4 regions of the Micromonospora sp. NPDC049529 genome follow, and region 4 is predicted to be linked to each of the others. Evidence: riboswitches for the same ligand, from Rfam matches in the RefSeq annotation. Region 4 holds a riboswitch; each other region holds the start of a gene.

Region 1 (5,200 bases), on a different contig from region 4:
CTCGACCACGGCGAGGTCGGCGCCGGTCGCGCCGTGCGCGAACAGCGGCCCGACCAGGTCCTCGCCGACCATGACCGGGTCCAGGTTGCGACCGGGCCGGCCGGCGGCGAGCGTGTGGTAGCCGGGGTCGATGTAGTCCGGCCCGACCTTGAACCCGGCCACCCGCACCCCGCGCGCGGCGTAGGCGGCCAGCAACCCGGTCGCGACCGTGGTCTTGCCGTGTCCGGAGGCGGGTGCCGCGACGACCAGTCGGGGAACCGTCACCACTCGATGCCCTGCTGGCCCTTGCGGCCGGCGTCCATCGGGTGCTTGACCTTGGTCATCTCGGTGACCAGGTCGGCGAGGTCGACCAGGTCCGGGTGGGCGTCCCGGCCGGTGATCACCACGTGCTGGTTGCCGGGCCGGTCGCGCAGGGTGGCGACCACGTCGGCGATGTCGATCCAGCCCCACTTGATCGGGTAGGTGAACTCGTCGAGCACGTAGAAGCGGTACGCCTCGGCGGCCAGGTCACGCTTGATCTGGGCCCAGCCCTCGGCCGCCTCGACGGCGTGGTCACGCTCGGTGCCGGGGCGCTGGATCCAGGACCAGCCCTCGCCCATCTTGTGCCAGACGACGCTGCCGCCCTGGCCGCTCTCGCCGAGCGTACGCAGGGCGGTCTCCTCGCCGACCTTCCACTTCGGGCTCTTCACGAACTGGAAGACGGCGATCGGCCAGCCCGCGCTCCAGGCCCGCAACGCCATCCCGAACGCGGCGGTCGACTTGCCCTTGCCCTGACCGGTGTGCACCGCCGTGACCGGCTGACGGCGCCGCTCCCGGGTGGTGAGGCCGTCGTCGGGTACCTGCTCCGGCTTGCCCTGAGGCACGTCAGGCCGCCTTTCCGAGAGTGTGCAGCGCGTCCAGCGGGACGCAGTCGGCGTCCAGCGCGGTGGCCAGCCGTCGGGCCAGGCCGAGCCGGATCGGTCCGGCCTCGCAGTCGACCACGACCGAGGCGATGTCGGCCAGCGACGGCACGACGGTCAACGGGTCCGGCCCGCTGGTCGCCCGGCCGTCGGTGACCACGACCAGCAGCGGCCGGCGCCGTGGGTCGCGACGCCGCTCGGACTCCAGGGTCCGGGCCGCCTGACGCAGCCCGGCGGCGAGCGGGGTACGGCCACCGGTGCGCAGTTCGGCCAGGCGCAGCACGCCGACCTCGTGGCTGGCGGTCGGTTCCAGCACCGTGCTCGCCCCGGTGCCCCGGAACGTGATCATGCCGATCTTGTCCCGCCGCTGGTAGGCGTCGCGCAGCAGCGACAGCACGGCGGTCTTGACCACCCGCATCCGGCGGCGCGCCGCCATCGATCCGGAGGCGTCGACCACGAAGAGCACCAGGTTCGCCTCCCGACCGACGTGCACCGCCTCGCGCAGGTCCGCAGGCGTGACCGTGCGGGCACCGCGTCGGGCCGTGGCCAGCAGGGTGGCGGGCAGGTGCAGGCTGGTCAGCCGGCCGGTCGGCAGCCGGGACCCGACCACCCGACCCCGCCGGGCGTACGCCGGGGAGCGGCGGCCGGTGTGCGCGCCGGTACCCCGTCCGCGTACGGCCAGGGCACGGGTCCGGTACGGGCTGGTCGCCGCGACCGCCGGCTGGTTTCCGGCGGACGGCTGTTCCTTCTGCTGCTCATCCGTCCGCTGCTCCGGCACCGGCTGCTCGTCCGGGCCGGTCTGCTCCGGTCCGGTGGCCGGCGGGGGCGACCCGTCGGGCCGGTCGGGCGTGTCCGGGCCACCGTCGGGGCCGCCCGGTGGCGGACCACCGGCTGGTGGCTCGGGCGGACCGTCGGACGGGCCGCCGTCGGGATCGTCGTCCGGTCCGGCCGGCGGTTCGGGCTCCGGATCGTCGTCGGCGGCGTGCTCGCGCAGCAGTTCCTCAAGCTTGTCCTGGTCGGCGCCGGGCGGGTCGAGCGGGTCCCGGCGGCGGCGGTGCGGCAGGGCGAGCCGGGCGGCGGCGGCCACGTCGTCGGCGGTCACCACGTCCCGGTCGTGCCAGGCGGCGAGCGCCACCGCCGTACGGGCCACCACGATGTCGGCGCGCAACCCGTCGACGCCGTAGCCGAGGCAGATGGCGGCGATCCGGTCCAGTTCGTGATCGGGCAGCCGTACCGAGGGCAGCCGTCGGCGGGCGACCGCGATCCGCCCGGCGAGTACGGCGTCCTCGTCGACCCAGCGCGCCGCGAAGCCCACCGGATCCGTCTCGTACGCGAGCCGCCGGCGGACCACCTCGGCCCGGGGTGCCGTCTCGCGGGGCGCGGTCACCGCGACCACCAGCCCGAACCGGTCCACGAGTTGGGGACGGGGTTCGCCCTCCTCCGGGTTCATCGTGCCTACGAGCAGGAACCGGGCGGCGTGCTTGACCGACACCCCGTCCCGTTCGACGTGTGCCCGACCCATGGCGGCGGCGTCGAGCAGCAGGTCGACCAGGTGGTCCGGCAGCAGGTTCACCTCGTCGACGTAGAGCACTCCCCGGTGGGCGGCGGCGAGCAGCCCCGGTTCGTACGCCTTGATCCCGTCGGCCAGGGCGCGTTGCAGGTCGAGGGTGCCGACGACCCGGTCCTCGGTGGCGCCGACCGGCAGCTCGACCAGGGTGGCGCGGCGCCGCTGGCCGCCCGCCCCCGGTTCGTGCGGGCCGTCCGGGCAGTCGGTGTCGGGGTTGGCCGGGTCGCAGGCGAACCGGCAGCCGGGCACCACGTCGACGTCGGGCAGCAGGGCCGCGAGGGCCCGGACGATGGTCGACTTGGCGGTGCCCTTCTCGCCCCGGACCAGCACTCCGCCGATCGCCGGGGAGACCGCGTTGAGCAGCAGGGCAAGTCGCAGTTCGGCCAGACCGACGACGGCGGAGAACGGGTACGGCGGGGTCATCGCCCGCTCAGGCGTGCAGCCATGCTCAAGTCCCTTCCGCGGGTATCCACGCCCGCGTGTGGCTGGGTGTCACCGAGCGGTCGGAGTCTCCTGACTCCCGGATCGACGCTTCCCCCCGACCTTCCGGCCGCTCGGCCGTGGCCCGTACGTGAGAGGTCACTCCCCGGTCACAGTGGCGGGACCGCCCCGGATTCGCACCGGGTTCCTCCGCGCACCGCTCGTGCAGGCCATGCTGTCCCACGGACCGCTCCGTCGTCAACGTGACCGCTCCGACCGCGCCCCGGCGGACCTGCGGGTGGGCGCGTCCGTCGGCGCCGGTATCGGGAAGATCACCCCACGGGTACGGTGCCCGGACGGCTCGGCCGCCGGAGCACTAGATTGACGTGGTGGCGGCTGAGGCGGCGGGGCTGGAGCGGGCCCGGCAGATCGCGGACGAGGTGCTGCTGCCGGCCGCGCTCTCGGTCGACCGGGCCGAACGGGTGCCGACCAGCCAACTCGACCTGCTCGCCGCCGAGGGCTTCTACGGTGTGGCGGCCGGTGGTCGGGACACCACCGTCGACCTCGGTGCCCTGGTCGAGACGTTCGCGAGCGGCTGCCTGGCCACCACCTTCGTCTGGTTGCAGCATCACGGCGCGGTGCGCGCGGCGGCGAGCAGTGAGCGCCCGGGTGTGCGGGAGACCTGGCTGGGACCGCTGAGCCGGGGTGAACGCCGGTCCGGCATCGCCCTGGCCGGGCTGCGTCCCGGTCCGGCCCCACTGCGGGTACGCCGCACCGACGACGGTTACCTGCTCGACGGCACCGCCCCGTGGGTCACCGGCTGGGGTCTGGTCGACACCCTGTACCTGGCCGCCCGCGACGAGGACGACCTGATCCACTATTTCCTGCTCGACGCCACCCCGGCCCGTGGCCTCACCGTGCACACGCTCGCGCTGGTGGCGGTCAACGCGAGCCGTACGGTCGACGTCGTCTTCACCGGGCACCGGGTGCCGGCCGAGCGGCTGGTCGCCACCGAGCCGTACGCCGAGTGGGCCCGTACCGACGCGTCCGGTTCGGCGTTGAACGGGTTCCTGGCGCTCGGGGTGGCGAACCGCTGCCTGCGGTTGCTCGGGCCGGGGCCGCTGGACGCCGTACTCGAATCCTGTCGCGCGGACCTGGTCGCCGCCGAGCCGGGCGATGTCCCGGCGGCCCGTGCCGCTGCTGCGGAGCTCGCCCTGCGGGCCGCTGCGGCGCTGGCCGTGAGCACCGGCAGTCGTGCGGTGCGCACCGACCAGCATGCCCAGCGCCTGGTCCGGGAGGCAACGTTCCTGCTGGTCTTCGGCTCACGGCCGGCGATCCGGGACGCCCTGCTGCACCGGCTCACCGGGTACGCAGCGAGCTGCTAGTGCCGTGACCACGATCCTTGGCCGGGTCCGGTGACACGCCGACCGGCGTTCGTGGGGTTGGTGGTGTCCGGCGCCAGGCTGTCGGGATGGCAGCACCTGTTCGGGCGCGCAGCTCAGGATGACGAGGCGTCCTGGACACAGTAAGGCCACCCGCACCGGCTCCCCGCAGCACCTGCTCGGTGCCCGGCCCGCCGGCGAACTGGACCACGGCGAATGTTCGTGGTCACGGCACCAGGGCCACGCGACCGGCTGGCGGTGACGGTGACATCCGCCGGTATTGACGGGTCCGGGCTGTCCGGATGGTCGATCATAAATCGGTGACCGTGGATCTATGATGGCCGGGCAGGTTCGTCACCCCTCCGGAAGGACTCGCCATGCCCCAGCCGCTCCGCCGCCGGCTCACCCGCCTCGCGGTTGTCGCCGCCGCGGCGGCAGCCGTCGGCTTCACCGTCCAGCCGGCCCCGGCCGCCGCCGTGAAATTCGATTGGAACGGCTATTTCGTGACCTACGACGAGTGCGAGCTCCACCGCATCGATGCCAGCTACTGGGGTGAGGTGAGCGGCAACTGCGAATACCGCACCCTGCCCAACAGCGAATACAACGGCTGGTACTTCCGGGCCTGGCTGCCGGGGTAGGACCGCCGCGCCGGATCAGGTGGCGGCAGCGTGCGCCGGGCTCGCGCGTCCCGCCCTGCCGCCACCACACCTCATACACCTGGTCCGGTGTGTCGCCGGACCAGGCCAACGATCGTGGTCACACCACTAGCCGCAGTGGATCGGTCCCCACCGCTCCTCGGCGAGGTTGCGGTACACGACGTAGACCAGGATGCACCGGTCGGCCGTCCCGGTGACCTGGGCCGGGCCGGCGTAGTACTGGAAGTTCCCGAAGTCGCGGTCGAAGTCGAGCGGTTCACACGGGTTACCCGCGTT
Region 2 (5,200 bases), on a different contig from region 4:
GCCAGCATCATCGCGGCGAACGGGCCCGGCCCGATGCCGGCCAGCTCCACCACCCGCACACCATCGAGCGGACCACCGGCCGGGCCGCCCGACCCACCTCCGCTCCGAGCGTCCGACGCACCAGCGGGCGGGCCGTCGGCGGGAGGGCCCGCCGGGTGGTGCGGGCTACCGTCGCTCGGGTCGGCGGGCCGGTCTGGCGGGTCGGCGGGCCGGTCTGGTTCGGGCATCCCGCCACGATAGGCGTACCGGCCGACCGGTCGGGGGCGTCGACCGGTGACACCGGTCGGGTGATCAGTCGGCGGGCGGGTGGAAGGTCAGCCACGGGCGACCCGTGGTCGGGTGCGAACCGACGTCGGCGTGCACGGCGAACACCGCGCGGAGCAGGTCCGGGGTGAGGACCTCGGCCACCGGGCCGGCGGCGGCGACCCGACCCCTGTGCAGCACCACCAGCGTGTCGCAGAACATGGCGGCGAGGTTGAGGTCGTGCAGCGCGGCCAGCGTGGTCACGCCGGACCGTTGTACGAGGTGCAGCAGTTGCAACTGGTGGCCGATGTCGAGGTGGTTGGTCGGCTCGTCCAGCAGCAGCAACTCGGGTTCCTGGGTGAACGCGCGGGCGAGTTGCACCCGCTGCCGTTCGCCGCCGGAGAGGGTGTGCCAGCGTCGCCCCGCGAACCCGGTCAGGTCGACCCGGTCCAGTGCGGCGTACGCGGCGGCCAGGTCGGCGGCGCCCTCACCCCACCACGAGCGCCGGTGCGGGGTACGGCCGAGCAGGACCACGTCCAGCACGGTCAGGTCCAGGTCGGTGTCGGCGTGCTGCTCGACCAGCGCCAGCCGCCGGGCCAGGTCACGCCGGTCCAGCCCGGTGAGCTCGTCCCCGCCGAGCAGCACCCGGCCCCGGTCGGGGGTGGTGAGCCGGGCGATCAGGCGCAGCAGCGTGGTCTTCCCGGAGCCGTTCGGCCCGAGCAGCCCGACCAGTGTGCCGGTCGGCACCGCACACGACACCCCGTCGACGATCAGGGTGCCCTTGACCGACCAACTCAACCCGGCGGCGGTGAGCATCAGCCGCGTACCTCCCGGCGGCGCATCAGCACGATGAAGGCGGGCACCCCGAGCAGGGCGGTGAGCACCCCGACCGGCAGTTCCCGTGGTTCGAACAGCGTCCGGGCGGCGGTGTCGACCCAGATCAGGAAGACGGCGCCGACCAGCACCGTCACCGGCAGCAGGCGGCGGTGGTCCGGCCCGGTGAAGTAGCGCACGGCGTGCGGCAGGATCAGCCCGACGAAACCGATCGCCCCGCTGATGCCGACCAGGGTGCCGGTGAGCAGGGCCGCGCAGACCAGCAGCAACCAGCGGACCCCGGTGACGTTGACGCCGAGGGTGGCGGCGGCGTCCTCGCCGAACGCGAAGGCGTTGAGCGTACGGGCGTGCCACAGGACGAGCAGCAGGGTCACCGCGAGGGCGGCGCAGCCGTACGCCAGTGGGGTCCAGGCGGCTCGGGCGAGCGAGCCGGAGAGCCAGAACGTGATCTCCTGGGTGGCGTGCGGCTCCGCCTGCCAGATGATGACGAACGAGGTGACCGCGGCGCAGAACTGGCCGATCGCCACCCCGGCGAGGATCATCCGGGTCGGTGCCAGCCGGGCACGTTGGCTGGCCAGCCCGAGCACGATCGCGAACGCCCCGATCGCGCCGACGAACGCCCCGGTGGAGACGGCCCAGACTCCGGCGCCGAACCCGGCGACGACCACCAGCACCGCGCCCAGTGACGCGCCGGAGGAGATACCCAGCAGGTAGGGGTCGGCCAGCGAGTTTCGGGTCAGGGTCTGCATCACCGCGCCGACGGCGGCGAGCCCGGCCCCGACCACCGCCGCGGTGAGCACCCGGGGCAGGCGAAGCTGCCAGACGATGTGGTCCCGCAGCAGGGGCACGTCCGATCCGACCAGCCCCAGGTGGTCCCCGATCACCGACCAGACCGTACCCAGCGACAGGTCCGCCGGTCCGATGGTGACCGCCACCCCGGTCGACAGGACCAGGGCGGCGGTCAGACCGAACAGCAGCCCCGCGTAACCGGCGGCACCGGTCCGACCGGCGCCGCCGGCACCGGGGACGGTCACGTCGGGCCGCCGGTACGCGGTCACGCTCAGCCGCCGGTACGCGGTGCCACGGCGGCGAGCCCGTTCGCCAGCCCCTCGATCGCGGTGACGTTGCGGATCCCGGCGGAGGTGGCGGAGAAGGGGATGGTGACGAACCGCTTGTCCCGTACCGCCGGCAGGTCCCGCAGGGTCGGACTCTTCTCCAGGTGGGCCTGCTTCTGCGCGGCCGGGCTCCACTCGGCGTCGATCAGCACGATCACGTCCGGGTTCCGCTCGACGACGGCCTCCCAGCTGATGTCACCCCAGCTGCCGGTGACGTCGGCGAAGACGTTCCGGGCCCCCACCGCTGACATGATCATGCCGGGGGCGCCGCAGCAGGCACCCGCGCTCGGTGCGTCCGTACCGTCGTCCCACCAGAAGACCGAGGCACCGGCGCGCGGCTTCGCGGCGGCCGCCGAGATCCGGGCCCGCTGGGCATCGACCAGGGCGGTGGCCCGGTCCGGCACCCCGAAGATCGTGGCGACCTCGCGGATCTCGTCGAACACGTTGTCGACGGTCAGCGTCGCCGGCCTGGAGTCCGCCGGGCAGCCGGCCGGGGAGAGGTAACTGCCGATCCCGAGGGTCCGCAGGGCGCCCCGGTCACCGGCACCCTCCTCGCCGAAGGCGCTGGCGAACGAGCCGTAGACGAAGTCCGGCCCGACCTCCAGCAGCTTCTCCTTCGACGGGTACTCCTTCGCCAGCACCGGCACGGCGCGGTACGCGTCGGCGTACTCCGGCAGGATGGCGTCGTCCAGGTAGGCCGTACCGATCAGCCGGTCGCCCAGGCCGAGCGCGAGCATGATCTCGGTGGCCGCCTGGTTCATCGTCACGACCTTGGTCGGTACGGCGGTGACGGTGACGTCGAATCCGCAGTTCCTCAGGGTCACCGGCCCGGTCGACGCCGACCCGGCGACATCCGTACCCGGGGAGTCGCCGCCGCCTCCGCAGCCGGCGGCGAGCGCCGCCCCGGCGACCAGGGCGACGATGGCCGGCGCGAGCACGCGTCGGCGGGACTGCGGTCGGGATGCGCGCACACGCATGGGGACCACCTCTCCAGCACCTCGTGGATGGGTCTGTTCGGTGCCGTGGCCGGTCTCCTGGCTGACGGGTGACACGCCGTCGGTCAACCTTCCCGGGCGGCTGCCCAGTGGTTGCCCGGTCCGTCGCCGCGCGTGGTGCGCGTCGGCGTCCGGGCCCAGACCAACGACTTCCCGATCACAGTGGCGAGGGCCGCTCCGGTTTCGCACCGGTCTTCCCGAGCACCACGGCAGCGTCACGCTAGCGTCGGCGCCCGTTCGTCGCCATTCGCAGCGACGATTCTCACGGCGTAGACGAGCCTGGATCGGCTCCGGTGATCTGGTCGCTCCGGCTCCGGCGCCGCACCGTGATCGGTATGTTGATTCGGTGCGGCAGCCGCAGTCGGACAAGGGGGTGACCTGGGAAGAACTCTTCTTCGACCTGGCCTTCGTCTTCGCGGTCACCCAGATCACCGCCGAACTGTTCGCCAACCACGACCTGCTGGGCGTGGCCCGGGCGCTCATCCTGTTCATCTCGATGTACTGGGCCTGGGTCGGTGTCACGATCTACGCCAACCAGCGCGACATCGGCAACGTCCGCGACCGGGTGGTCATCTTCACCCTCGGCTTCGGCAATCTCGTCCTGGCCCTCGCCATCCCCGGCGCCTTCGACGACCGGGGCCTGCTCTACGGCGTCAGCTACCTGATCATCCGGGTGCTGCTCGCCGGGTTCGCCCTCAACAACTTCCGGGAGTGGCGGAGCTTCTTCATCGGCCCGTACGGGGTCGGCGCGATCATTTCCGGTCCGCTGCTGCTGATCGGCGGAATCGCGGACGGCGACACCCGGATCGTGCTGTGGGGGATCGCCTCCGCGATCGACATCTTCAGCCCGCTGGTGCTGCGCCGGCAACTGGCGAAGTTCCGGGTCCGGCCGGTGCACTACACCCACCGCTACGGGCTGCTGCTCATCCTCGTCCTCGGCGAGTCCGTGGTGCAGGTCGGCGCGGTCGCGTCCAGCCTGCCGCTGACCTGGCCCCGGATGATCGCCGTCGCCGGCTCGTACGCGCTGGCCTGCGGGCTCTGGTGGGCCTACTTCATCCACGGTCTCTGGGCGTTCCGTCGCGCCGTGGTCCAGTCCGAGGGGCACAGCGACGTACGCCGGTCGATCCTGCTCTACGCGCACCTGGGCTTCAGTTGCGGGATCATCGTCGTCTCGGTAGGTCTGGCCGAGGTGGTCCGGTCACCGCTGGCCGGAATGAGGATGGGCGACGCCGCCCTGCTCTACGGCGGATCCGCGCTCTTCCTGGGCACCTTCGCCTACACCCAGTGGCGGCTGCACCGGACCGTGGCCTGGCGCCGGCTGCTCGCCGCCGGTGCCTGTCTGGTCTTCTTTCCCGTCGCCACGTTCATCCCCGCCTTGGCCGCGCTGGTCACCCTGGCCGGGGTGATCATCGTGGTGAACGTGGTGGAGCAGGAGATCCTGCGTCGGCACGGCGCGGGCCGGTTCTCCGGCATCGGCCCGTACCGCCCGGACGGAGCCGACGTCGAGGAAGTCGAGGTGAAAGCCGAGGTCGACGCCGGCTCGGGTGCCGGGGTGCGGATCGGGCCGGGGCGGGAGGTCGACACCACCGACAACGGGCCGATCGTGAGCGACTGACCGCGCCGCCGCTGCTGCCCGGCGCCCCGCTACCGCGTACCGGTCAGGCCGAGCCCGCCGAGCAGGTGGTCGAGCCGGTCGTTCTCGGTGCGCAGGAAGTCGCCGAACGAGTCACCGTCGAGGTAGGCGTCGGTCCAGCCGTACCGCTCCAGGGCGGTGCGCCACTGGGCCGAGTCGTGCAACCGGGCGACCGCGTCCCGCATCGCCGCCACGTCCCGCGCCGCCAGTCCGGGCGGTGCGACGATGCCCCGCCAGTTGCTGAACAGCACGTCGACCCCCTCCTCACGCAGGGTCGGGGCGAGGATGCCGGGGATCCGGTGCTCACTGGTGACGGCGAGCACCCGCAACTGCCCGGAGTTGATCTGGTCGGCGTACTCGCTGAGGCCGGAGACACCGAA
Region 3 (5,200 bases), on a different contig from region 4:
ACGCCGCTGGCCGCGCAACGCACGCTGGTCGAGGTCGCCATGGGGCGCGACGGCACCGACCCGTCCGTACGCGACCTGTGCGGGCGGCTGCTCGCGATGAACGTACGCATCGAGTCCATGATCGAGGGGCTGCTCGTGCTCGCCCGCAGCGACCGTGGGCTGGACGCCCGCGAGCCGGTCCGGCTCGACCAGGTGGCGGCCTCGGTGATCAACGCGCAACGCGGCCCGGCCGCCCGCGCCGGGCTGCGCATCCACAGCGAGTTGGCGCCGCAGCTGGTCGACGGGGAACGGGTGCTGCTGGAACGGCTGGTGACCAACCTGGTCGACAACGCCATCAAGTACAACCACCCGGGCGGCCAGGTCTGGCTGCGGGTCGGCGGCGGGACGGCACTGCGGGTCGGCAACACCGGCCCCTCGGTACCGGTCACCTCCACCTCGGAGCTGTTCGAACCGTTCCGGCAGCTGCGGCGCGGTCGGGACGGCTCCGGGCACGGGGTCGGTCTCGGGCTGTCGATCGTCGCCTCGATCGCCTGGGCGCACCGGGGCTCGGTCCACGCCGACGCCCGCGACGGCGGTGGCCTCGACGTCGTGGTCCAGCTCCCCCGGTCCGCGTCGGCGCCCGCCGCCCGACCGGACGACGGCCCCCGCCGGGCCACCGGATCCGCACCCGACCGGGACAGGTAGGAACCGACCCGCCACCCCGGCGGCCGATGAGCATTTTTGAAGAAGTATTCGGCGCCGGGGTGGTGCACCGTCCTACTGTGTCTCATCCGGCCGGGATGGGCAGCGGCTCGAAGGCGGGGCAGATGTACCGTCCGATTCTTGATCCGGTGGCCCACTCGGTGGCGTGGAGCGCGGCCGTGGCGGGTCTGCCGATCCTGACCCTCTTCGTCCTGCTCGGAGTGGTCCGGGTCAGGGCCTGGATCGCCGCGTGGGGCGCGCTCGTCGTCGCGCTCACGGTGGCCTGCCTGGCGTACGCGATGCCCGCCGGTCAGGCGGTGCTGGTCGCCGGCCAGGGGGCGGCCTTCGCCATCTTCCCGCTGGCCTGGACGTTCGTCACGGCCATCTGGATCTACCAGATGACGGTGGCGGTCGGCTCCTTCGACGTGCTGCGGCGCTCCTTCGCCCGGGTGAGCGACGACCGGCGGGTCCAGGCGCTGATCATCGCGTTCTGCTTCGGCTCCCTGCTGGAGGGCCTGGCCGGTCAGGGAACCCCGGTCGCCATCACCACCGTGATGCTGCTCGCGCTCGGCTTCCGGCCGATGATCGCGGCGATCGTCGCGTTGGTCGCCAACACCGTACCGGCCGCGTTCGGGCCGCTGGGGCTGCCGATCACCACCCTCGCCCGGGTCACCGACCTGCCGGCCACGGAGTTGGGGGCGATGGCGGGCCGCCAGGTGCCGGTGATCGCGGTGTTCGTACCGCTGCTCCTGATCTGGCTGGTCGACGGACGCCGCGGGCTGCGCGAGACCTGGCACCTCGCGGTGACCTGCGGGCTCACCTTCGGCCTGGCGCAGTTCCTGACCTCGAACTACCTGTCGATGGCCCTGGCCGACATCGTCGCCGCCCTGGTCAGCGCGGTGGCCGTGGCGGTCGCGGTACGCCGCTGGCCGCCGCGACGCGAACCCGCCGAACACCCCGACCGCACCGAGCGGGAACCGGACGGTGGCTCGCGGCCGTCGCCGGACACCCCGGTCGGTTCGCGGACGTCGCCGGACACCCCGGTCGGTGCCGGCGGATTACGGCCGGGGGCCGACGCCCGCCCGTCGGCGTCGACGGCCGTGCTCGCCGCACGCCCCGGCGTGGACGGGGCCGATTCGCCGGCCGACGTCTGGCGCGCCTACTCGCCGTACGTCACGATCGTCGTGATCTTCGCGCTCTCCCAGGTACCCGCGGTCTCCGGGCTGCTGAACCTGGTGACCGTGACCTTCCACTGGCCGGGTCTGCACCTGGAGACCGGCTCCGGGGCGCCGTCGACGATTCCGCTCTTCCGCCTCAACTGGTTGTCCTCGACCGGAACCCTGCTGGTGCTGGCCGGTCTGATCACCATGGCGCTGCTGCGCGTCGCGCCGCGTACGGCGGTGCGGGCCTACCGGGACACCCTGGTCGACCTGCGCTGGGCGATCCTCACTGTCTGCGGGCTGCTGGCGCTGGCCTTCGTCATGAACGCCAGCGGGCAGACGACCACGCTGGGAACCTGGCTGGCCGCGGCGGGCGGGTTCTTCGCCCTCCTCTCCCCCGTACTCGGCTGGCTCGGTGTCGCGCTCACCGGATCCGACACGTCCTCCAACTCGCTGTTCGGCGCTCTCCAGGTGAGCGCGGCGCAGCAGACCGGCCTCGACCCGGTGCTGGTGGCCGCCGCCAACGCCTCCGGTGGCGTGGTCGGCAAGATGATCTCCCTACAGAACCTCACCATCGCCGCGAGCGCGGTCGGGCTGCACGGCCGGGAGGGCGACCTGTTCCGCCGGACCTTCGGCTGGAGCCTCCTGCTGATCGCCGCGATGGCGCTGCTGGTCGGTCTCCAGGCGACCCCGGTCCTGTCCTGGATGGTGCCCTGACGGCGGTGGCGGTGGGCCAACCGCCGGGAGTGCTCCGCCGCCACGTGTCCTCGGCGACACACCAACACGACATCTGGTGTTCAGCAACCACGCTCCCCCCATATATAGTCCGTGACGCAACTGGTTCGGCCGGGCATCCAACCCGGCCGAGGCAAGAGGGAACCCGGTGCGAATCCGGGACTGCCCCGCAGCGGTGAGTGGGAACGACAGCCGTCACACAGCACTGGGAGACGCCCGGCCGACGCCGGGCACGCCCCCGGGAAGCGACGGCCGGTAGGGGGTCACGGGTTCCGTGGCCGCGCCCACGAGTCCGAAGACCTGCCAGTCGTGCCGCGCCCGGCCAACGGTGCGCGGCGGTCCGAGGCCGCGCGGGACGGCTGACGGCTGCGACGCACCCTCGGGTGCGTCTCCGCCTGCCTGCGCGCACTTCCGGACCTCGTCGGCGACGAGTACGAGGAGCGACAGGTGACGGTCACACAGGTGGTGGCGGATGGTACGACGACGGACGGCGGTTCACCGAGCGCGGGGCAGCGGCGTACCCCGATGCGGGTGCGCGAGCGCGACGGCGCACTGGAGCCGGTCGACGTGAACAAGATCGTCCGGGCGGTGCAGCGCTGGGCGGACGACCTGGACGACATCGACCCGACGCGGGTGGCGACCCGGACGATCAGCGGTCTCTACGACGGGGCGACCACCGCCGAACTGGACCGGTTGTCGATCCAGACCGCCGCCGAGATGATCGGCGAGGAGCCCCAGTACTCCCGGCTCGCCGCCCGGCTGCTCGCCGGCTACGTCGACAAGGAGGTACGCGAACGGGGCATCGCCTCGTTCAGCCAGGCGATCCGGCTCGGCCACGAACTCGGGCTGATCGGTGACGAGACGGCGCGGTTCGTCGCGGTCAACGCCCGCAAGCTCGACGACGCCATCGACCCCACCGCCGACCTGCGGTTCGAGTACTTCGGGCTGCGTACGGTGCACGACCGTTACCTGCTGCGCCACCCGACCGACCGGCTGGTGCTGGAGACACCGCAGTACTGGCTGCTCCGGGTCGCCTGCGGCCTGTCGCAGACCCCCGGCGAGGCGATCGGGTTCTACCGGCTGATGTCAACGCTTGCCTACCTGCCGAGTTCCCCGACGCTGTTCAACTCCGGCACCGCGCACACCCAGATGTCGTCCTGTTTCCTGGTCGACTCGCCCCGCGACGAACTCGACTCGATCTACGACCGGTACGCCCAGGTGGCGAAGCTGTCGAAGTTCGCCGGTGGGATCGGCATCGCCTGGTCGCGGGTCCGGTCCCGGGGCGCGCTGATCCGGGGCACGAACGGCCTGTCGAACGGGATCGTGCCGTGGCTGCGGACCCTGGACGCGAGCGTGGCGGCGGTCAACCAGGGCGGCCGGCGCAAGGGGGCGGCGTGCGTCTACCTGGAACCGTGGCACCCGGACATCGAGGAGTTCCTCGAACTGCGGGACAACACCGGTGAGGACGCCCGGCGTACGCACAACCTGAACCTGGCGAACTGGATCCCGGACGAGTTCATGCGGCGGGTCGAGGCCGACGAGGTCTGGTCGCTGTTCGACCCGGCCGAGGTGCCCGAACTGCCCGACCTGTGGGGGGACGAGTTCGACGCCGCGTACCGGTCCGCCGAGGCCGCCGGCCGGTTCGTCCGCCAGGTCAGGGCACGCGACCTGTACGGGCGGATGATGCGCACCCTGGCCCAGACCGGCAACGGGTGGATGACGTTCAAGGACCCGTCGAACCGGCTGTGCAACCAGACCGCTGAACCGGGCAACGTGGTGCACCTGTCGAACCTCTGCACCGAGATCGTCGAGGTCTCCGGCGACGGCGAGACGGCGGTCTGCAACCTCGGTTCGGTCAACCTGGCCGCGCACCTGGCCGGTGACGACGTCGACTGGGACCGGTTGCGCGAGACGGTTCGCACCGCCGTGGTCTTCCTCGACCGGGTGATCGACATCAACTACTACCCGAGCGCCGAGGCGGCGGCGAGCAACCCACGCTGGCGCCCGGTCGGGCTCGGGCTGATGGGGCTACAGGACGTCTTCTTCGCGCTCCGGCTGCCGTTCGACTCGCCCCGGGCGCGGGAGTTGTCGACCAGGATCTCCGAGGAGATCTACCTGACCGCCCTGGAAACCTCCGCCGGGCTCGCGCAACGGTTCGGCCCGCACCCGGCGTACGAGCAGACGCGGGCCGCCCGGGGGCAACTCCAACCCGACCTGTGGGGCGTGACCCCGACCCAGACCGAGCGCTGGGCCGCCGTACGGGACCGGGTCGCGGCGTACGGGCTGCGCAACTCGCTGCTGGTCGCGATCGCCCCGACGGCCACCATCGCCTCCATCGCCGGCTGCTACGAGTGCATCGAGCCGCAGGTGTCGAACCTGTTCAAGCGGGAGACCCTCTCCGGCGAGTTCCTCCAGATCAACACCGCTCTGGTCCGGGAGCTCAAGGCCCTGGGCCGGTGGACCGAGCAGGTCCGGACCGAGATCCGCCGCGCCGAGGGCTCGGTCCAGGGCATCGCGGCGCTGCCGGCCGACGTACGGGAGCTGTTCCGGACCGCGTGGGAACTGCCGCAGCGCTCCCTGATCGACCTCGCCGCCGCCCGCTCCCCCTACGTCGACCAGAGCCA
Region 4 (5,200 bases):
CCGGATCGTCAGGTCCGCCGACAGTTGCAGGGTTGCCGTAGTGATCGGCTCCAGGTTGCGGCTCATCGGGCCCGTACCCGTGCGCTCGCCTGCTCTAACAGCGCGTCCGCTCGGACGAGGATCTCGACACACGGCGGATGCCGCTCGGTGGACTGCCACGAACACTCCGGCAGGTGCCCGGTGACCCAGACCTCCTCGTGGTTCGGGTGCGCCCGATCAATGTGCACCTTGGCGACGTGCAGGTCGACGGTTTCGCCGGGATGGCGGCCCGTGCAGTGTGACCACTGGCCGGGCAGGAGGCGGATCGGCGTACCGGGTGGCGGGTCGAAGGTGCCGATCTCGATCAGCGCGCCCCGGAGGCGGTGGCAGTCGCCGGGCTCCGCACACCGTTCGCACATCTTCCCGTCGCGGTGCGCGGTGACGACGTTGTGTGCCAAGCGGACGATCTCCGGCCAGAGGTAGCGGGAAAGAATGCTCATATCCGCCGCCTCGGCCAGCCGGGTCCCCGGTTGACCCCGGTACGACCGCCGGTGCGGTTCTCCCTGTCGTCATGATGGTCGGACCGGTTGTCGTACGGGGAAGGCTCTTGTTCTTCGTCCGGATCCTCGGGATCGGACTGACCGGCCACGGCTGTGCGCATGACACCCTCCAGACCTGCCCGTCCGTGGTCGGGCACGGCGAATCGCGCCCGGTTCGGGCGTTTTTCGGATGATTATTCGAACAACCCGAAGCTTCCTCGATCCGTTTCGGTGACGCAATGGTCACCAGGGGATGTGGTAGAGATAGGTACGAATAGCCGAGGCCCGACATCGGGCGAGTGCGCATCGTCTTTGCCGACAGCACGACCGGACGAGTGGACGATGCACAGGCCGGGGGGAGCATCATGCCGGAGTCCGTTGTCGGGTCGACCGTCCCGCGTCGACAGCTCGGCCGGGAGCTGCGCCGGCTCCGCGAACACGAGGCGCGTATGCCGCAGGTGGACGCCGCCCGTGCGCTGGAGTGGTCGGTGACGAAGCTGTGGCGCTTCGAGAGCGGCGAGCTGCCCGCCCGTACGGTCGACGTCAAGGCCATGTGCGACCTGTACGGCGCCGACGAGCAGACCACCACCGCCCTCACCGCCATCGCCCCGCACACCAAGTCCAAGGGCTGGTGGCACGACTACGCGGACATCCCGCCCTGGTTCGAGCTGTTCATCGGTCTCGAAGAGGCCGCGAGCAAGCTCCGCGAGTACCACACCGATCTCGTCTCCGGCGTCCTGCAAACCAGGGAGTACGCCACAGCGGTGTTCAAGAGAAGCGTGCTGGGGTTGTCACCCGATGAGATTGAGCGGCGCGTCGCGGTGCGGATGAGCAGGGCCCGCCTGCTGACCAGGCTCGACCCGCAAGCGCCGGTATTCGACGTGATGCTCGACGAGGCGGTCATTCGTCGGCCCGTCGGGGATGGGCAGATCATGGCCCGGCAGCTGCGGCGCCTGGCCGAGGCAAGCGAGCTGCCCAACGTATCCATCCGCCTGCTGCCGTTCAGCGCCGGCATCCACGGAGGCACCATGGTCGGTGGATTTACCATCATGGACTTTCCGAAGCGCCAGGAACCCACGACAATCTACGTGGAGGGCCTGACCGGTGCTCTCTACCTGGACAAGCCAGCCGAGACCGCGCGGTACGCCCTTGCCTTCGAGGACATCACCGCGTCAGCACTGAACGAGGCCGCATCGCGCGATGAGTTCGTGCGCGCGGCGAAGGAGTATGAGTCGTGAGCAGTCTTTCAGGAGCCCGCTGGCGCAAGAGCAGTCGCTCGAATGATCAAGGTCAGTGCGTTGAGGTGGCGGACAACCTGGTGGGGGTTGTCGGGGTGCGTGATTCGAAGGATGTGGCTGGGCCGGTGCTGGTGGTGGAGTCGGCGGGTTGGATGGCGTTCGTCGGTGGGGCGAAGTCAGGTGCCTTCCGTCGCTGACGGCTGGGTGAACACATGATCCACGCGCGCTCACCTGTTGTGGGGGCGGTCAACAGAACAGCTCAGCGGGCGTCGATCATGGTCTGTCCGTGCGCTTCGGCGCCGAGGTGGGGCGTCTGCGGACAGTAAAAGTTTGCCTAAAAACCCACGTTTAGCTGTCGCAGGCAAACCGGGGTTTTTAGGCAAACTTTGCCAATCGCGCTGTGAGAGTCCCGGCGCGGTCAGGCAGCTCACGGTCGCCCCGGATCGGTCGAGTCTGAGTCTGAGCTGGTCGTGCCGGGGTCGGTGGCGGTACGGATGCGGTGAGCTGTTCCAGGGCGGCGACCTCGGCCCGCAGGGCGGCTCGCCCCTGCCGACCGGTTCCCGACGGAGAGGTTCAGGCCGACGGGTGCCAGCGGTCGTGGTGCAGCGCCGCCGACAGGGGGCGGCGTTGGCGCCAGCCGTGTCGTTCCAGGTCGGGCGTCTGCTCGAAGTGGGTCACCGGGCCCAGGCAGAGCCAGGCGACCGGGCGGATGGTGGCCGGGATGCCGAGCAGGTCACGCAGGAACGTCTCCCGGTAGAAGGAGACCCAGCCGACCCCGAGCTGTTCGGCACTCGCCGCCAGCCAGAGGTTCTGGATCGCCAGGCAGACCGAGTAGAGCCCGGCGTCGGCGATCGCGTGCCGGCCGAGCACCGACGGGCCACCCCGCTCCGGGTCGTACGTGACGACGATCGACAGGGTCGACTCGCGTACGCCGTCGATTTTGATCCCGGCGAACCGCCGCGCGGCCTCACCCTCCAGGGTGGCCGCGAAGCTGTCCCGCTCCCGCTCCACGTGCCGGTGGAACTCCCGCCGCAGGTCCGGATCCCGGACCAGGACGAAGTCCCACGGCTGGGAGAGCCCGACGCTCGGCGCGGCGTGCGCCGCCGTCAGTACCCGCTCCAACACCTCGTCGGCGATCGGTGCTCCAGTGAACTGGCCGCGTACGTCCCGGCGACGGTGGATGACCTCGTAAAGATCCGTGTCCAAGGCAGGCTCCCGCTGCGCTCGTGCCCCGAGAACGGGGCAGGTGACAGCGAGGCCGGTCTTCGGACTCCCGGATCTGCGCTGGTCACCCGCCTTCCCAGCCCTGTTCGGGCCAGTGGCCGCGTCTCGTACGCGTGGGTGGCAGCTCCCCGGTCACCGCGGCGGGCCCGTGCCGGATTCACACCGGCTTCCCGATTCTCCCCGCTCGCGCGGGGCACCTCGCAACGTTTGTGCCAGGACGAACCCTAGCGCCACCGGCTCGGCGGACGGCGAGGACAGGTTCCCGGCGTCACTCGCGTCACGTTCTCGTCGCCTTCCGCGAATGTTCGCGTGGATGGTCGGTCACCCGCCGTACGGTGGAGGTTGGGGAGGTGCGATGGCGACGGTAGCGGTGACCCGGCTCGTGCAGGCGTCCGCCGAGGAACTGTGGCAGGTCTTCACCGACCTGCCCGGCCGGTCCGACTGGCTCTCGACGATCAACGGGATCGAGGTGCTGACCACCGGCCCGATGCGGGTCGGCACGGTCTGGCGGGAGAGTCACCGCCTGCCGGACGGCACCGAGCTGATCGAGGAGTTCCGGGTGGACGAGGCGAGTCCGCCGCACCGGCTCACGGTCAGCTCGTCCGGCGTCGGCGTCGACTACCGGACCGTGTACTCCTTCACACCGGTCGAGGGGCGGCGCCGTCGGCGTGGCTGGACCGCGGTCAGCGTGGTCCAGGAGGGCGCCGTGACGGCGCCGTACGCGCGCCTGCTCGCGCTGGTGTTCGGCGGGCTGGCCGCTCGTACCGTCGAGGGAGCGCTCCGTCGTGACCTGGCCGACCTGGCCGCCGTGGTTACCTCGCCCGACGGCGACCACCGGGGCGACCCGGCCGCCGCGGCCTGATCGGGACCGGCCGCCACAGCCCCGTCCCCGGAGGCGCCGCCCAGCGGCTACCGCCGTCGGCCGAGACACGGGACGGGGCGCCGAGACACGGGACGGGGCGTTGCCGACTGACCTGACAGGCATCGGTCCGGCATGGCTCGGTAGGGTGCCCGGCGGAGGTGCTGGATGCGATCGCGGGGCCGGAGGTGGGGTCGGCGCCGGCCGGCCGTGATCGTGATCGCGGCCGTGCTGGTCGTGGCGTCGGTCGCGGTGATCGCGTACCGGGTGCTCGCTCCGACCGAGGTGCTCACCACCGCCCGTACCGGTTATCCCGCTCCGGTGCGCCCGGCGATCGGGGTGGTCGGCACGCTCGCCTCCGCTCCGCTGATCGTCGACGGTCGGCTGCGGATCTACGCCACCACCCGCCAGGTGCGCGCCGACGAGCCGGTCGACGCCCGGACCCGGCGTACCCCGTACTGGTCGTACCGGCGCTGGCCGGCCGAGCTGATCGGCGTCGTGGCGGTCGGGACGACCGTGGTCAGCCGCTGGTCGGATGGCGACCTGGTCGCGCTGGACGCCCGTACCGGCCGGATCAGGTGGCGGGCCGACGGCCCACCCCCCGGACACGGGTACGACGGGCGGCGCACCGGAGCCGGCACGAACTACACCCCGGCCGGGCTGATTCCGGCGACCGGGAGCAGCGGACGGGCCGTACTGGTGGTGATCGGCGGATCCGGGCTGCGCGGTCTCGACCTGGCCGACGGGCACGAGTTGTGGCGGGTCGACATCGACGGTTCCTGCCGGGCCGGTGCGCTCACCACCACCGCCGGTCAACTCGTCACCGTCGACGCCTGCGCGGCTCCCCAGGTGGCGGAGTTCCACGACGTCCAGACCGGTCGGCTGGTCAACCGGTGGCGGCCGGAGGACGCCGGACCCGAGTTGGGGTTGGTCCCGGTCGGCTGTGGCAACGGCGGTTCGAACTGCTCGGCCATGCGTACGACCAGCGCCGGCAACAGCCGTGGTTGGCTGCTGGACCGGGGCGAACCGGTGCCGGTGCCGGTGCTCGACCCGGCCGAGGCGGTGCTCGACGGCGATGTGGCGCTGACCCCGAGCGGCAACGAGCTGGTGGCCCGTTCGGTCCGGTCCGGGACCGAGCTGTGGCGGCGGACCGGGCCGGCGCCGGTGCGGATCGTCGCCCTACAGCCGGGGTTGGTGCACCTGCTCACCGACGCCCACGAGTTGATCACCCTGGATGCGATGACCGGGGCACAGAAGTCGAGCTTTCCGCTCGTCGCGGGCGACGAGGTCGTGCCCTGGCGACCCGGTTTCGTGTACGCCGCGAACGGCTTCGTCGCGGTGGAGCGGCTGGCGCAGGCGGC

What was found. Region 4 has a riboswitch for cobalamin ahead of bluB (5,6-dimethylbenzimidazole synthase). Riboswitches for the same ligand answer to the same signal wherever they lie in the genome.
Region 1: it holds a riboswitch for cobalamin, as region 4 does, so the genes downstream of both, ACZ6QQ_RS29315 (VWA domain-containing protein) here and bluB (5,6-dimethylbenzimidazole synthase) in region 4, are expected to answer to the same signal.
Region 2: it holds a riboswitch for cobalamin, as region 4 does, so the genes downstream of both, ACZ6QQ_RS27745 (ABC transporter substrate-binding protein) here and bluB (5,6-dimethylbenzimidazole synthase) in region 4, are expected to answer to the same signal.
Region 3: it holds a riboswitch for cobalamin, as region 4 does, so the genes downstream of both, ACZ6QQ_RS36065 (ribonucleoside-diphosphate reductase subunit alpha) here and bluB (5,6-dimethylbenzimidazole synthase) in region 4, are expected to answer to the same signal.

The regions. Positions count from the first base shown of each region.
Region 1 is NZ_JBVJHT010000020.1:4,421-9,620, reverse strand. Features, by position in the region: gene ACZ6QQ_RS29325 (cobyrinate a,c-diamide synthase) at 1-267, opposite strand, end outside; gene cobO (cob(I)yrinic acid a,c-diamide adenosyltransferase) at 261-863, opposite strand; gene ACZ6QQ_RS29315 (VWA domain-containing protein) at 865-2,889, opposite strand; cobalamin riboswitch at 2,973-3,097, opposite strand; gene ACZ6QQ_RS29310 (acyl-CoA dehydrogenase family protein) at 3,276-4,271, shown strand; gene ACZ6QQ_RS29305 (hypothetical protein) at 4,646-4,906, shown strand; gene ACZ6QQ_RS29300 (hypothetical protein) at 5,033-5,200, opposite strand, start outside.
Region 2 is NZ_JBVJHT010000018.1:6,681-11,880, reverse strand. Features, by position in the region: gene ACZ6QQ_RS27760 (CaiB/BaiF CoA transferase family protein) at 1-59, opposite strand, end outside; gene ACZ6QQ_RS27755 (ABC transporter ATP-binding protein) at 292-1,059, opposite strand; gene ACZ6QQ_RS27750 (FecCD family ABC transporter permease) at 1,059-2,135, opposite strand; gene ACZ6QQ_RS27745 (ABC transporter substrate-binding protein) at 2,138-3,169, opposite strand; cobalamin riboswitch at 3,200-3,411, opposite strand; gene ACZ6QQ_RS27740 (low temperature requirement protein A) at 3,534-4,802, shown strand; gene ACZ6QQ_RS27735 (tripartite tricarboxylate transporter substrate binding protein) at 4,832-5,200, opposite strand, start outside.
Region 3 is NZ_JBVJHT010000035.1:8,309-13,508, forward strand. Features, by position in the region: gene ACZ6QQ_RS36055 (sensor histidine kinase) at 1-684, shown strand, start outside; gene ACZ6QQ_RS36060 (L-lactate permease) at 807-2,558, shown strand; cobalamin riboswitch at 2,663-2,898, shown strand; gene ACZ6QQ_RS36065 (ribonucleoside-diphosphate reductase subunit alpha) at 3,102-5,200, shown strand, end outside.
Region 4 is NZ_JBVJHT010000001.1:553,574-558,773, forward strand. Features, by position in the region: gene ACZ6QQ_RS02595 (hypothetical protein) at 1-66, opposite strand, end outside; gene ACZ6QQ_RS02600 (hypothetical protein) at 63-479, opposite strand; gene ACZ6QQ_RS02605 (helix-turn-helix domain-containing protein) at 818-1,756, shown strand; gene ACZ6QQ_RS02610 (DUF397 domain-containing protein) at 1,753-1,953, shown strand; gene bluB (5,6-dimethylbenzimidazole synthase) at 2,330-2,962, opposite strand; cobalamin riboswitch at 2,996-3,196, opposite strand; gene ACZ6QQ_RS02620 (SRPBCC family protein) at 3,336-3,842, shown strand; gene ACZ6QQ_RS02625 (outer membrane protein assembly factor BamB family protein) at 4,050-5,200, shown strand, end outside.